Regions from separate parts of the Anoxybacillus sp. CHMUD genome, predicted to be linked through region 4. Evidence: riboswitches for the same ligand, from Rfam matches in the RefSeq annotation. Region 4 holds a riboswitch; each other region holds the start of a gene.
The links. Region 4 has a riboswitch for S-adenosylmethionine ahead of ETB99_RS02740 (bifunctional homocysteine S-methyltransferase/methylenetetrahydrofolate reductase). Riboswitches for the same ligand answer to the same signal wherever they lie in the genome.
Positions count from the first base shown of each region.

Region 1 (3,552 bases), on a different contig from region 4:
TTCGGCATCGCCGCATGCGACATTTTCGCTGGATACGATAAAATCGATTCGACCGCCCCTAAACTGACCGCAAAAATAGGAATGTGCGCATGTTGGACGAACGTTCGCACCGCTTGTTCATCTTCCAATTCAAACGACAACACCGCCCCAAATCCGCGCGCTTGTTCGCGATGAATGACGTGCCCCTCATGATGCGAAAGCCCTGGATAATATACATGTGCCACTTTCGGATGACGATGTAAAAATTGCGCCAATTGCATAGCTGAACGAGACGAATGCTCTAACCGAACGTGCAACGTTTTTAATCCACGCAACACAAGCCACGCATCTTGCACGCCGAGCACTGCCCCAAACGAATATTGCAGTTTGCGAAGCTGTTTTGCGAGACGCTCGTCTTTCACAACCGCAAGTCCAGCAATGACATCGCTATGACCTGCTAAAAATTTCGTTGCGCTATGCAAAACGACATCGACACCGAGATCAAGCGGACGCTGCAACAAAGGAGTCGCAAACGTATTATCTAAAAACGTCAAACAACCGTGCGCTTTCGCAAGCTTCACAACCCCACGAATATCTGTAATTTTCAAAAGCGGATTGGACGGCGTTTCCATATAAATGACTTTCGTATTTGGACGAATGTGACGTGCCACCGCATCTAAATCAGTCATATCAACAAACGTATGTTCAATGCCAAATCGGCTCAATACGTCCGTGATGATGCGATACGTTCCACCATATACGTCATCGGTAATCAGTACGTGATCGCCTTTTGACAACAATAAAAATGCCGTAGAAATGGCCGCCATGCCCGATGCGAACGCAAAACCGCTCACTCCACCTTCTAATTCCGCAATCGTTTCCTCAAGCGCCTCACGCGTCGGGTTGCCAGAACGGCTATAATCGTACTTGCCAAACGTATCAAAATCAAACTGATGAAACGTCGACGCATGATGAATCGGGACACTCACTGCCCCCGTTTGCGTATCAATTTGCCATTGATTGTGAACGAGCTTTGTTTGTATATCCACTTTTCACACCTCTTTCATACGCTGAAACGCTTGTGCTAAATCAGCAATTAAATCATCAGCGTGTTCAATACCGACCGAAAAACGTAACAAACGATTACATACCCCGTTGGCGATGCGAATATCCTCTGGAATATCCATATGTGTTTGCGTCGCGGGATACGTAATAAAACTTTCGACACCGCCTAAACTTTCCGCAAACGTAATCAGTTTTAAACTTCGTAAAAAGGTATTCACCCATTTTTCATCGCGCACGCGAAACGACAACATGCCGCCTCTTCCCGGATACAATACGTCCGTCACATCTTCATGTTCGACTAAAAATTTATATATCGCCTTTGCGTTTTGTTCGTGCTGACGCATGCGCAGCGCAAGCGTCTTCATGCCGCGAATTAACAGCCATGAATCAAACGGTGATAACACCGCACCGATGGCGTTATGATACATCGCGAGTTGCTCGCACAGCTCTTTTCCTTTGGCAACAATGAGCCCGGCAAGCACGTCGTTATGCCCGCCTAAATATTTCGTTGCGCTATGAATGACGATGTCCGCCCCTTTCGTTAATGGCTTTTGTAACACAGGGGTGTAAAACGTATTATCAACAATAAGAAGAAGCCCATATTGCTTCGCAAACGTTGCCACCGCTTCAATATCCGCCTCTTGCATGAGCGGATTTGTCGGCGTTTCTAAAAAAATCGCTTTCGTTTTGTCCGTCACATGCGCCTTTACCGCATCGAGATCGCGAAAATCGACGTATGTAAACGACAAACCGTATTTCTTCCACCCTTTTTCAAATAGCCGATACGTTCCGCCATATAAATCGGCCGAAACGAGGAAATGATCGCCGCTTTCAAACAACGCAAACAACGTTTGAATCGCCGCCATGCCTGAGCTACATGCAAACCCTTGATCCCCTTCTTCTAACTGCGCAATCGCCTCCTCGACAATACGTCTCGTCGGGTTGCCGGTTCGAATGTAATCGTACCCTGTCGATTGTCCGATTCCTTCATGACGATACGCCGTTGAAAAATATACTGGCGGATTGACCGTCCCCGTCGCTGTCTCGCTTCGATTTCCAATTTGCGCTAACCGTGTTTCGATATGACTCATTCGCTCTCTTCCTTTCTAAAAAAATAAAAGCCTTCAAAGAAGAAGGCTTTTTTGTCCATAGACAATCGCTTCTTCTTATCTTCCGAATTGAACGCCAATTCGCTGGATTTAGCACCTGACCGTTTCCGGCTGGTTGCTGAAGCTTCATCGGGCCAGTCCCTCCGCTTCTCTCGATAAGAACGCAAAACAATATCGAATTTTCTGATTTTTAATTAATGTATCTTATTTTCCGAAAAATTGCAACTATTTTTTATCCTTTTCCAACACGTGAGGGCTTCCCCCAAGTCTTTTCTCTCATTCCGCCGCAAGAGCATCGGCTTTTGTCGGATGGACGGTACCCGCTGGATGTTGTGGCGGTGCATAGATGGAATACAATTTTAGCGGAACGTTTCCAATATTTATTACATTATGCCACGTTCCAGCAGGGACAAAAATAGCAGAGCCGTCGCCCACTCGTCTTTCAAACGTTAGCTCGTTTTTCTTTTTCCCCATCCGTACAATCCCTTCGCCTTGTTCAATACGTAAAAATTGATCCACGCCCGGATGAATTTCTAAACCAATATCCTCCCCGACACGCAAGCTCATTAACGTCGCTTGTAAATGCGAACCTGTCCATATCGTCGTACGAAACATATTGTTTCGTTTCGTCGCTTCTTCAATTTGAATGACAAACGGGTTCGGTCCGTAATCTTTCGTATATTCCCTCGGAAGCGGATAAGGCATGATCGGATATGGATACATTGGATACACGTAATGCGGATAGTAATAATACATGTTCTCACCTCTTTTTCATATTCATCGTCATGTTATGCACAACTGCCCGACCATGCGCCTCACATGCAAAAATCGACAAATCAGAAATATATATGGTACACTGGAGAAAAAGGAGTGAGATAATGAAAGCACCTGCTTTATTTCTTGCGCATGGATCACCGATGTTAGCGATTGAAGATAGCGCATATACATCGTTTTTAACAACGCTCGGAAAACAGATGCATCCAAAAGCTATCGTCGTCTTTACTGCACATTGGATGACACGCCAACCGACCGTTTCGTCGATCGCTGGAACGTATGAGATGATTTATGACTTTTCCGGCTTCCCACGTGAATTGTACGAAGTAACTTATGCTGCACAAGGTTCAGTCGAATGGGCAAAACGCGTCCAACATCATCTGAAGCACGTCTCCCCCATCGTCAATATCGACGAGAAGCGCGGACTTGACCACGGCTCATGGGTATTGTTAAGCCGACTATTTCCAAAAGCAAACGTTCCAATTATTCAGGCATCCGTTGTTCCTTCGTGGACACCAAAGCAGCTATTTCAACTTGGTAAAGCGTTACGCCCGTTGCGTGACGAAGGTGTCATGATCATCGGTAGTGGTGGCACAGTGCATAATTTAATGGCGCTTCGTTGGGA
Region 1 is NZ_SDLG01000027.1:13,033-16,584, reverse strand. Features, by position in the region: gene metC (cystathionine beta-lyase) at 1-1,028, opposite strand, end outside; gene ETB99_RS13575 (methionine biosynthesis PLP-dependent protein) at 1,032-2,135, opposite strand; SAM riboswitch class I at 2,208-2,315, opposite strand; gene ETB99_RS13570 (cupin domain-containing protein) at 2,430-2,909, opposite strand; gene ETB99_RS13565 (DODA-type extradiol aromatic ring-opening family dioxygenase) at 3,032-3,552, shown strand, end outside.
Region 1: linked by a shared signal. The riboswitch ahead of ETB99_RS13575 (methionine biosynthesis PLP-dependent protein) and the one ahead of ETB99_RS02740 (bifunctional homocysteine S-methyltransferase/methylenetetrahydrofolate reductase) in region 4 are both predicted to bind S-adenosylmethionine.

Region 2 (3,552 bases), on a different contig from region 4:
GGCCATTCCGCAACGACAAATAACACTTCCGCACCGTTTAGCGTATGCGCGCGAATCCATTCTGGAAAGCGAATGTCATAACAAATGACCCCCGCACACGTCGTTTCATCGAGCGAACATAGCCCGGTCGTTTCTCCCGCTTGTAAATATACATGCTCATCCATCAATTTAAACAAATGAAGTTTGCTATATTCACAAACGACATCGCCGTTTCGATGGACGATATACATCGTATTCGTTATGTTGTCCGCCACTTTTTTCGCGACCGATCCGCCGACGATATGCACATGATACGTGCGGGCAAGTTCGGAAAGAAACGCTTTCGTTTGTTCGCCGTTTTCATCAGCAATATGAGCAAGTCTCGTTAAATCGTAACCTGTCGTCCATAGTTCAGGTAAAACGACGACATCGGCTTCTTTCGCGATTTGTTCCATGTAGCGCACGACTGTTTGTTTATTTTTTTCCGGTGCTCCAAACGCAATGTCCATTTGTACGCAAGCGATATTCATCTCATTCACCTCAAAAAAATTTTCTTTACATTTTGATTTTTACGATATATGATTCTTGACTAGAATTTCAACCTTTTTGTGAAGTAGGTGTGAAAAATGAAAACATTTCCGCAATCGAACTTGTTACAGCAACTTCCGAAGCAATTTTTTGCTTCGCTCGTGCAAAAAGTGAACGCAGTCATTGCCGAAGGACATGATGTCATTAATCTCGGACAAGGAAATCCAGATCAGCCGACACCAGCGCACATTGTAAGCGCGATGCAACAGGCGGTAGCAAAGCCTATGTATCATAAATATTCACCATTTCGCGGCTATTCGTTTTTGAAAGAAGCAGTCGCGACGTTTTATAAACGCGAGTATGGCGTGACGATTGATCCTGAAAAAGAAGTCGCTATTTTGTTTGGCGGAAAAGCAGGGCTTGTTGAAATGCCGCTTTGCTTATTAAATCCGGGCGATGTTGTGCTCGTTCCTGATCCCGGTTATCCAGACTATTGGTCGGGGGTCGTGCTTGCGCGGGCGCGCATGGAAATGATGCCGCTACGGGCGGAAAACGGCTTTTTACCTAATTACGAGGAGCTAAACAAAGATGTCGTTCGCAAGGCGAAACTGATGTTTTTAAACTATCCGAACAATCCGACCGGCGCAACCGCAACGAAATCGTTTTTTCAAGACACGGTTTCGTTTGCTGAAAAACATCGTATCGGTGTTGTACACGATTTCGCATACGGAGCGATCGGCTTTGACGGGAAAAAGCCAGTAAGCTTTTTACAAGTCGAAGGGGCCAAAGACGTCGGCATTGAAATTTATACGTTCTCAAAAACGTACAATATGGCAGGATGGCGCATCGGTTTTGCGGTCGGTAACGAAAGCATGATCGAAGCGATCAACGTATTACAAGACCATTTATACGTCAGCATGTTCGGGGCGATTCAAGAAGCGGCAGCAGTCGCACTACTTGATTCGCAACAATGCGTCGCCGAGCTTGTCGCGACGTATGAAGCAAGAAGAAACACGTTCGTTCATGCATTGCGTGACATCGGCTGGGATGTGCAAGCGCCAGCAGGTTCGTTTTTCGCTTGGCTTCCGGTGCCAAACGGCTATACGTCGGAAACGTTTGCTGACCTTTTGCTTCAAAAAGCGCACGTGGCGGTCGCTCCGGGCATTGGGTTTGGCGAACATGGGGAAGGCTATGTGCGCACAGGGCTACTCACAAGCGAAGCAAGACTTCAAGAAGCAGCGGAACGCATCGGGCGGTTGCAACTTTTTTAAAAAATCGTTGACAAAATCGGCATGTGCTGTCATAATTCGAATTAAATTTGTGAAAAACGAACTGTTTGAAAAATTTTATACATTGCGAATTCTTATCAAGAGTAGGTGGAGGGACGAGCCCGATGAAGCCCGGCAACCGACTTAACAAGTGTTAAGCACGGTGCTAATTCTCGCAGCAATGAGCTGAGAGATAAGAAGAGACGAACGATTGAGCCTCTTCTTATGAAGAGGTTTTTTATTTGTAAAGGAGTGGGAAGATGATTACCGCAACATATTTGATTCATGACGACAAAGACTTAGTGAAAAAAGCGGAAGGGATTGCGCTTGGATTGACTGTCGGGTCGTGGACCGATTTGCCGCAGCTTGAACAAGAGCAGTTGAAAAAACATAAAGGCGTTGTTCAGTCCATTGAACAGCTCGAAGAAGATGAGCGGGTCAATACGTTTTTTGGCAAGAGACTAAAGCGTGCCCTCGTGCGCATTTCGTATCCGAGCGTCAATTTTAGCGCCGATTTTCCAGCGATTTTGACGACGACGTTTGGAAAATTGTCGCTTGACGGAACGATTAAACTTGTTGATTTAACGTTTTCTGACGAACTGAAGCGTGCGTTTCCGGGCCCGCGCTTTGGCATTGACGGCATACGCGAAAAGCTTGGCGTTTTTGACCGTCCGCTTGTGATGAGCATTTTTAAAGCGGTCATTGGGCGTGATTTACAATACGTCACCGAACAATTAAAACTACAAGCGCTCGGTGGGGTCGATCTCGTGAAAGACGATGAAATTTTATTTGACAATGACTTAACGCCGTTTGAAAAGCGCATTGTCGCAGGAAAACAAGCGCTTCAGGAAGTGTACGAACAAACAGGGCATCGAACGTTATATGCGGTCAATTTAACAGGTAAAACGTTTGAACTAAAAGACAAAGCGAAGCGTGCGGCGGAGCTAGGGGCGGACGTGTTGTTGTTTAACGTGTTTACATACGGACTTGACGTGTTGCAGGCGCTTCGTGAAGACGATGACATTCGCTTGCCGATTATGGCACATCCGTCGTTTAGCGGCGCGATCGCCTCATCGCACGTATATGGAGTTAGCTATGCGCTTCTTCTTGGAAAACTATTGCGCATGACCGGGGCGGATTTTTCGCTCTTCCCATCACCGTATGGAAGTGTCGCGCTTGAAAAAGAACAGACGGTTGCGATTGCCCATGAACTTACGAAAGAAGAACCGTTTTTACGCACATTCCCTGTGCCATCTGCCGGCATTCATCCGGGGCTTGTGCCGCTTTTAGTGCGCGATTTTGGCATCGACTCCGTCATTAACGCAGGCGGCGGAGTGCACGGACATCCGCAAGGCGCTGTCGGTGGCGGGCAAGCGTTTCGTGCCGCAGTTGATGCGGTGCTTGCTGGTCGTTCGCTTCATGATGCGGCAAAAGAAAACGAAGCGTTACAACAAGCGCTTGATTTATGGGGGGGCGCTTGATGAAGCCAATTATTTTTTGCGACTTTGATGGAACGATTACGTTAAACGACAACATTATTGCGCTTATGAAACAGTTCGCTCCGCCCGAGTGGGAGGCCATCAAAGATGACGTACTTGCGCAAAGATGTTCCGTACAACAAGGTGTCGGACGCATGTTTTCGCTATTGCCGACGACGCTAAAAGAAGACATCGTGCAATTTTTGCTTGACACCGCCCGCATTCGCGACGGATTTTCCGACTTTGTCGCATTTACGAACGAACGGGAAATTCCGCTTTATATCGTGAGCGGCGGCATC
Region 2 is NZ_SDLG01000019.1:39,582-43,133, forward strand. Features, by position in the region: gene ETB99_RS11670 (carbon-nitrogen family hydrolase) at 1-509, opposite strand, end outside; gene ETB99_RS11675 (pyridoxal phosphate-dependent aminotransferase) at 606-1,778, shown strand; SAM riboswitch class I at 1,868-1,975, shown strand; gene mtnW (2,3-diketo-5-methylthiopentyl-1-phosphate enolase) at 2,036-3,256, shown strand; gene ETB99_RS11685 (2-hydroxy-3-keto-5-methylthiopentenyl-1-phosphate phosphatase) at 3,256-3,552, shown strand, end outside.
Region 2: linked by a shared signal. The riboswitch ahead of mtnW (2,3-diketo-5-methylthiopentyl-1-phosphate enolase) and the one ahead of ETB99_RS02740 (bifunctional homocysteine S-methyltransferase/methylenetetrahydrofolate reductase) in region 4 are both predicted to bind S-adenosylmethionine.

Region 3 (3,552 bases), on a different contig from region 4:
GTTCTTACTTAAAAAATAGGAAAGGAGAGCTACATCTTGTAACTCTCCTCTTTTCCTTACTTCGCTAACTGTAACGCTTGTTGTTTTAACGCTTCCGCTTTATCTGTACGCTCCCAAGGAAGATCAATGTCCGTGCGACCGAAGTGACCATAAGCTGCTGTTTGCTTATAAATCGGGCGACGGAGATCGAGCATTTTAATAATGCCTGCTGGGCGAAGGTCGAAGTTGTTGCGCACCACTTCAATTAATACATCCTCAGATACTTTGCCTGTGCCGAACGTGTCGATTGAGATCGATACAGGTTGCGCCACACCGATCGCATATGCTAATTGCACTTCACATTTATCCGCAAGACCTGCTGCGACAATGTTTTTCGCTACGTAACGAGCCGCATATGCTGCCGAGCGATCTACTTTCGTTGGGTCTTTTCCTGAGAAAGCCCCACCGCCGTGACGAGCATAACCACCGTAAGTGTCAACGATAATTTTGCGTCCTGTTAACCCTGCGTCACCTTGTGGACCACCGATGACGAAACGACCTGTTGGGTTAATGAAATATTTTGTGTTTTCATCGATCAACTCCGCTGGAACGACAGGTTGAATGACATGTTCTTTAATGTTGCGCACAATTTGATCTTGCGTAATTTCTGGATGATGTTGTGTGGAAACAACGATCGTATCAATGCGTACAGGTTTGCCGTTTTCATCATACTCTACTGTCACTTGCGTTTTTCCGTCCGGGCGTAAGTATGGTAAAATGTCTTCTTTACGCACTTCTGCTAAACGGCGCGCAAGTTTATGGGCAAGTGAAATTGGAAGCGGCATAAGCTCTTTCGTTTCGTTGCACGCAAAACCAAACATTAATCCTTGGTCTCCTGCACCGATCGCTTCGATTTCTTCATCTGTCATTTGTCCTTCACGAGCTTCTAACGCTTTATCAACACCCATCGCAATATCTGGAGATTGTTCATCAATGGATGTTAATACGGCGCACGTATCTGCGTCAAAACCGTATTTTGCACGCGTATAGCCAATTCCACGAATCGTTTCACGGACAATTTTCGGAATGTCTACATATGTAGATGTTGTAATTTCTCCGCTCACTAAAACAAGTCCTGTTGTTACACTCGTTTCGCACGCAACACGCGCATTTGGATCATTTGCTAAAATCGCATCTAAAATCGCATCGGAAATTTGGTCACAAATTTTATCCGGATGCCCTTCCGTTACAGATTCAGATGTAAACAGACGACGTTTAGGCATTCAAACATTCCTCCTCAGTATAATGACAAATGATACGGTACTCATCCCTCTTATTATGGTCTATCGTGAAAAAAACCTTTCCCTCAGAGGAAAGGTTTTTGCATTTGTCTGCGCCTTTCACTCTTATCGTTCAAGGGCGTTCCCTTGCCACAGGTTAGCACCTTTTCACGTATGTGACGGTTGCTGGGTTTCATCGGGCCTGTCTCCCTCCACCAACTCGGGATAAGAGTATCCGTTCATTTCAGCATCATACCACATCCGTACGAAACGAGTCAACGTTTTTCTATATGGATTATTTTGAAATTAAACTGAAGAAAAATACAATAATTAGTATGGACTATTTATCAAAATGTGTTATACTTTTTACATAAAGATAAATCAAACAAAGGTAGGTTTTGTCCAATGAATTCCATTGAACTGACAAACAAATTATCAACACTCTTACAAAGGGATGGGGTTTTTCATAACTTATCTGTACCACGACTAGTAGAAAAAGTACTAACTCGGAAAGAAGGCATCCTAACTTCATCAGGAGCAATTTGTGCAACAACTGGAAAATATACAGGCCGTTCTCCAAAGGATAAATATATTGTCGAAGAACCGTCTGTGAAACATAAAATTGATTGGGGAACTGTCAATCAACCTATTTCTGAAGAGGTATTTGATAAGCTTTACAACAAAGTGATCGATTATTTAATGACAAAAGAAGAACTATTTGTATTTAATGGCTTTGCAGGCGCAGATCCAGCTTATCGTTTGCCGATTCAAGTGGTCAACGAATTTGCTTGGCATAACTTATTTGCTCATCAATTGTTCATTCGTCCAACAGCGGAAGAATTACAAACACATGAACCACAATTTACAGTCATTTCTGCACCAACATTTAAAGCTGATCCATCTATTGACGGCACGCGCTCAGAAACGTTTATTATCATCTCATTCGAGCGCCGCACTGTACTAATTGGTGGAACAGAATATGCTGGTGAAATGAAAAAATCCATTTTCTCTGTCATGAACTTTTTATTGCCAGAACAAGGAATCTTCCCGATGCACTGTTCAGCAAACGTCGGTCAAGAAGGTGATGTCGCGCTCTTTTTCGGTTTATCTGGTACAGGAAAAACAACGCTTTCTGCTGATCCAAACCGTCGCCTAATTGGCGATGACGAGCACGGTTGGTCAAACAACGGTGTTTTTAATATTGAAGGTGGATGTTATGCCAAATGCATTAACTTATCACGTGAAAAAGAGCCACAAATTTTTGATGCGATTCGCTTCGGCTCTGTATTAGAAAACGTCATCGTTGACCCAGACACGCGCATACCAAACTATGACGATGCAACATTAACTGAAAATACGCGCGCAGCATATCCGCTCGAAGCGATGGATAATATCGTGCAGCCGAGCGTTGCTGGCCATCCGCATACAATCGTCTTTTTAACAGCAGATGCGTTCGGCGTATTGCCGCCAATTAGTAAATTAACGAAAGAACAAGCAATGTACCATTTCTTAAGCGGCTATACGAGCAAATTAGCGGGCACAGAACGCGGAGTGACAGCGCCGGAAGCAACATTTTCTACATGCTTCGGTTCACCGTTTTTACCGCTTCCTGCAACGCGTTACGCAGACATGCTTGGTCAAAAAATTGACGCCCACGGTGTTCAAGTGTTTTTAGTAAACACCGGTTGGACTGGTGGTGGATACGGCGTTGGTGAACGAATGAAGCTATCGTATACACGCGCGATGGTAAAAGCAGCGTTAGAAGGAGAATTAAACAACGTAGAAACCGTTCAAGATCCTATTTTCGGTCTTCATATCCCGCTTCACGTTCCCGGTGTGCCTGATGAAGTGTTACAACCGAAAAGCACATGGGCAGATCAGGAAGCATATGAACAAAAAGCAAAAGAGCTTGCGGCGAAGTTCCGGGAAAACTTTAAAAAATTCACAAACGTTGATCCACGCATCGAAAAACTCGGTGGGCCAATCGCGTAAACAACAAAAGCTGCCTGTTTTGGCAGCTTTTTTCTTTTTTTATTGTTTCGTACAAACCATTTACGAAATTGGAACATATAGTAGTATATAAAAACGAACAAAAGGAGGCTAAAAAATGAACGAACTACTTGCTCTCCCCCAATTAAAAGATATACGCCATCTTCTCCCTACTCGTTCCGGACGTTCGTACAAAAAGACGACGATTCAACAAAAAACACATATTATTATTCATCATAGTTTAACGAAAACAGGTTCCGCATTCGCGTTTGCTAATTATCACGTTAGTAAAGGATGGCCCGGA
Region 3 is NZ_SDLG01000009.1:67,048-70,599, forward strand. Features, by position in the region: gene ETB99_RS08230 (phosphatase PAP2 family protein) at 1-12, shown strand, start outside; gene metK (methionine adenosyltransferase) at 57-1,262, opposite strand; SAM riboswitch class I at 1,383-1,491, opposite strand; gene pckA (phosphoenolpyruvate carboxykinase (ATP)) at 1,665-3,251, shown strand; gene ETB99_RS08245 (N-acetylmuramoyl-L-alanine amidase) at 3,367-3,552, shown strand, end outside.
Region 3: linked by a shared signal. The riboswitch ahead of metK (methionine adenosyltransferase) and the one ahead of ETB99_RS02740 (bifunctional homocysteine S-methyltransferase/methylenetetrahydrofolate reductase) in region 4 are both predicted to bind S-adenosylmethionine.

Region 4 (3,552 bases):
GTCAACATGCCAGCGACGACGCCCGCTAAAAAGCTTCCTTCATCTTCTTTAAACGTAATCGAAGTGATGTTTGGTAAATCAGACACCGCATCAATTAATATAAATTGTTGTTTCGGATATTTTTTCGCGACTTTTTCTAAATCTTGTTGCACCATAAACCCAAGTCCGATGACGAGATCGTTTCCAGCTTCAACAAGTTCCGTTAGCCCTTTTTCATACGTTCCCGTTTCTTTTAACTCGCGATAATCAAAAAAGACGCCAAGTTCATCACGCGCCTTCATCAATCCTTTAAACGCCGAATCGCTAAACGATTGATCACCGAGTCCGACGTCCGACAACATAATGCCCACTTTTATTCGCTCTTTCGGTTGAAAGGAACTCGTTTGTGAACACCCTGCGGCAACGAGCAAAACGATTGCCACGATGAGTGAAAATACTTTTTTCATAAAATTTCCTCATCTCCTTACTATTCGATTAAATCTCACTTCATTTATTATATCGACATCGTTCGACGTTTTGTTTACTTTTTATATATAAAAATTTTGTAAAGTTGTTCGTATGCCAACAATCGACTATAATGGAAACACAACGAATTTATGCCGAGGTGATCAATATGTCAAAAGAAAGTTCATTTGATATCGTGTCAAAAGTCGATTTGTCGGAAGTCACAAACGCCGTCAACATCGCGTTAAAAGAAATTCAAAACCGCTACGACTTTAAAGGGAGCAAAAGCGACATTTCGCTTGAAAAAGATGAGCTTATTCTCATTTCTGACGATGAATTTAAGCTTGAACAACTGAAAGATGTGCTCATCGGCAAACTTATTAAACGTGGCGTCCCTACAAAAAACATTCAATACGGAAAAGTGGAAGCTGCGTCTGGCGGAACGGTGCGCCAGCGTGCGAAACTCGTTCAAGGCATCGACAAAGACAACGCGAAAAAAATTAACACAATCATTAAAAATACAGGGTTAAAAGTAAAAAGTCAAATTCAAGAAGACCAAATTCGCGTCAGCGGCAAAAGTAAAGACGATTTGCAAAAAGTAATCGCCGCGATTCGCGAAGCAGATTTACCGATCGACGTCCAATTCGTCAACTACCGTTAAGAAGGCGCGCTGCCTTCTTTTTCTTTTCTAATTAAAAATAGTTGAATATTTCTAAAAAATCAGTTACATTTATGAATAACTTCATACAACGTCTTATCGAGAGAAGGGGAGGGACTGGCCCGATGAACCTTCAGCAACCTGACGATCGTCAAGGTGCTAAGTCCAGCAAGCGATTCGCTTGGAAGATAAGAAGGAGCGCTTCACGTCTTCTTCTTATGAGGAAGACTTTTTTACTTTAAACGGAGAAATGGAGGAATGGACGTGGGATTGTTAAATGACTTAAAAGAACGCATCGTCATCGCGGACGGAGCGATGGGCACGTTATTATATGCACACGGCATCGATCGTTGTTTTGAAGAATTAAACGTCACAAAACCTGAAGAAATCGTTCATATTCATGAAGCGTATATTGATGCAGGTGCTGAAATCATTCAAACGAACACATACGGCGCTAACTACGTCAAACTGGCGCGTTACGGGCTACAAGATGACGTAAAAAAAATAAACGAAGCAGCGGTCAGTCTTGCGAAACAAGCCGCAAAAGGACGCGCCTACGTGCTCGGTACGATCGGAGGATTGCGCAGCACAAACAAAAGTACGATTTCCCTTGAAGAAGTGAAACGAACGTTTCGTGAACAGCTGTACGTCTTGTTAAACGAAAATGTTGATGGGCTTTTACTTGAAACGTATTACGATTTTGAAGAATTGCAAACTGTTCTGTCCATCGCTCGCCAAGAAACAACGTTGCCGATCATCGCCCACGTCACATTGCACGACATTGGCGTCTTACAACATGGCATGCCGCTTGCAGATGCGCTGTATCAACTCGAACAGCTTGGCGCCGATGTCGTCGGCTTAAACTGCCATCTCGGCCCATATCATATGTTGCGCTCGCTTGAAGAAGTGCCGATTCCATCGCGCGCCTTTTTATCTGTATACCCAAACGCAAGCTTGCCGCAATATCGCGACGGGCGATTCGTTTACGAAACGAGCGAACAATATTTTGAAGAAACCGCTCGTGCGTTTCGCGATCAAGGGGTGCGCCTCATCGGCGGCTGTTGCGGCACAACGCCAAAACATATTGCCGCCATCGCTCGCGCCCTTTCTGACCGCACACCTGTATATGAAAAAAAAGTGAAACAACGGCATACAATCGTCGTGCAAGAAGCGGAACAAACATCTGCACCTTCCCTAGCTGACATCGCGCGCATGCGTCGGTCAATTATCGTCGAGCTTGACCCGCCGAAAAAACTCGGCTTAACGAAATTTTTAGAAGGCGCAAAAGCGTTAAAAGAAGCACATATTGATGCGCTAACGCTCGCCGACAACTCGCTGGCGACACCACGCATTAGCAACGTCGCTGTCGGAACGATCGTCAAACAACAACTGAACATGCGCCCGCTCATTCACATTACATGCCGCGATCGCAACTTAATCGGCCTACAGTCACATTTAATGGGGCTTCATACGCTCGGCATGACCGATGTGCTTGCTTTAACCGGCGATCCATCGAAAGTCGGCGACTTTCCGGGGGCAACGTCCGTATACGATTTATCGTCATTTGACCTTATTTCGTTAATTCGGCAATTTAACGAAGGGCTTTCGTATTCGGGCAAACCGCTCGGACAAAAAACGAACTTTTCGATCGCCGCTGCCTTTAACCCGAACGTGCGCCATTTAGATAAAGCGGTGAAACGGCTCGAGAAAAAAATTGAATGTGGTGCCCATTATTTTTTAACACAGCCGCTTTATAGCGAAAAACAAATTGAAGACGTCTATGAAGCGACAAAGCATTTATCAACACCGATTTACATCGGCATTATGCCTTTGACAAGCGCGCGCAACGCCGACTTTTTACACCATGAAGTGCCGGGCATTACATTGTCTGATGACATTCGCGCTCGCATGGCCGCTTGCGCCAACGACCCGATTCAAGCAACAAAAGAAGGATTGGCAATCGCCAAATCGCTTATCGACGCAGCATTCGATTTATTCCAAGGCATTTATTTAATTACACCGTTTTTACGCTACGACATGACAGTCGAACTCGTTCGCTACATTCATGAAAAAGAACGGCTCGCAAAAGAAAGGACGGTTTACTATGGCTAGTTTATTTGCACAGCTTGAGAAAAAAATTTTAATTATTGACGGCGCGATGGGGACGATGATTCAAGCGGCCAATTTAACGGCGGACGATTTTGGCGGGGAAGCGTACGAAGGATGTAACGAATATTTAACGCTCACCGCCCCTCATGTCATCTCACATATTCACGAAGCATATTTCGCCGCAGGGGCGGACATCGTTGAAACAAATACGTTTGGCGCGACCCGCATCGTCTTAGACGAATACAACCTCGGGCATTTAGCGCTTGAATTAAACATTGAAGCAGCGAAACTCGCCAAAAGAGCGGCTGAAAAATATACAACGAGCGATCACCCTCGCTTCG
Region 4 is NZ_SDLG01000003.1:56,263-59,814, forward strand. Features, by position in the region: gene ETB99_RS02730 (BMP family lipoprotein) at 1-446, opposite strand, end outside; gene ETB99_RS02735 (YajQ family cyclic di-GMP-binding protein) at 614-1,105, shown strand; SAM riboswitch class I at 1,196-1,297, shown strand; gene ETB99_RS02740 (bifunctional homocysteine S-methyltransferase/methylenetetrahydrofolate reductase) at 1,367-3,214, shown strand; gene metH (methionine synthase) at 3,207-3,552, shown strand, end outside.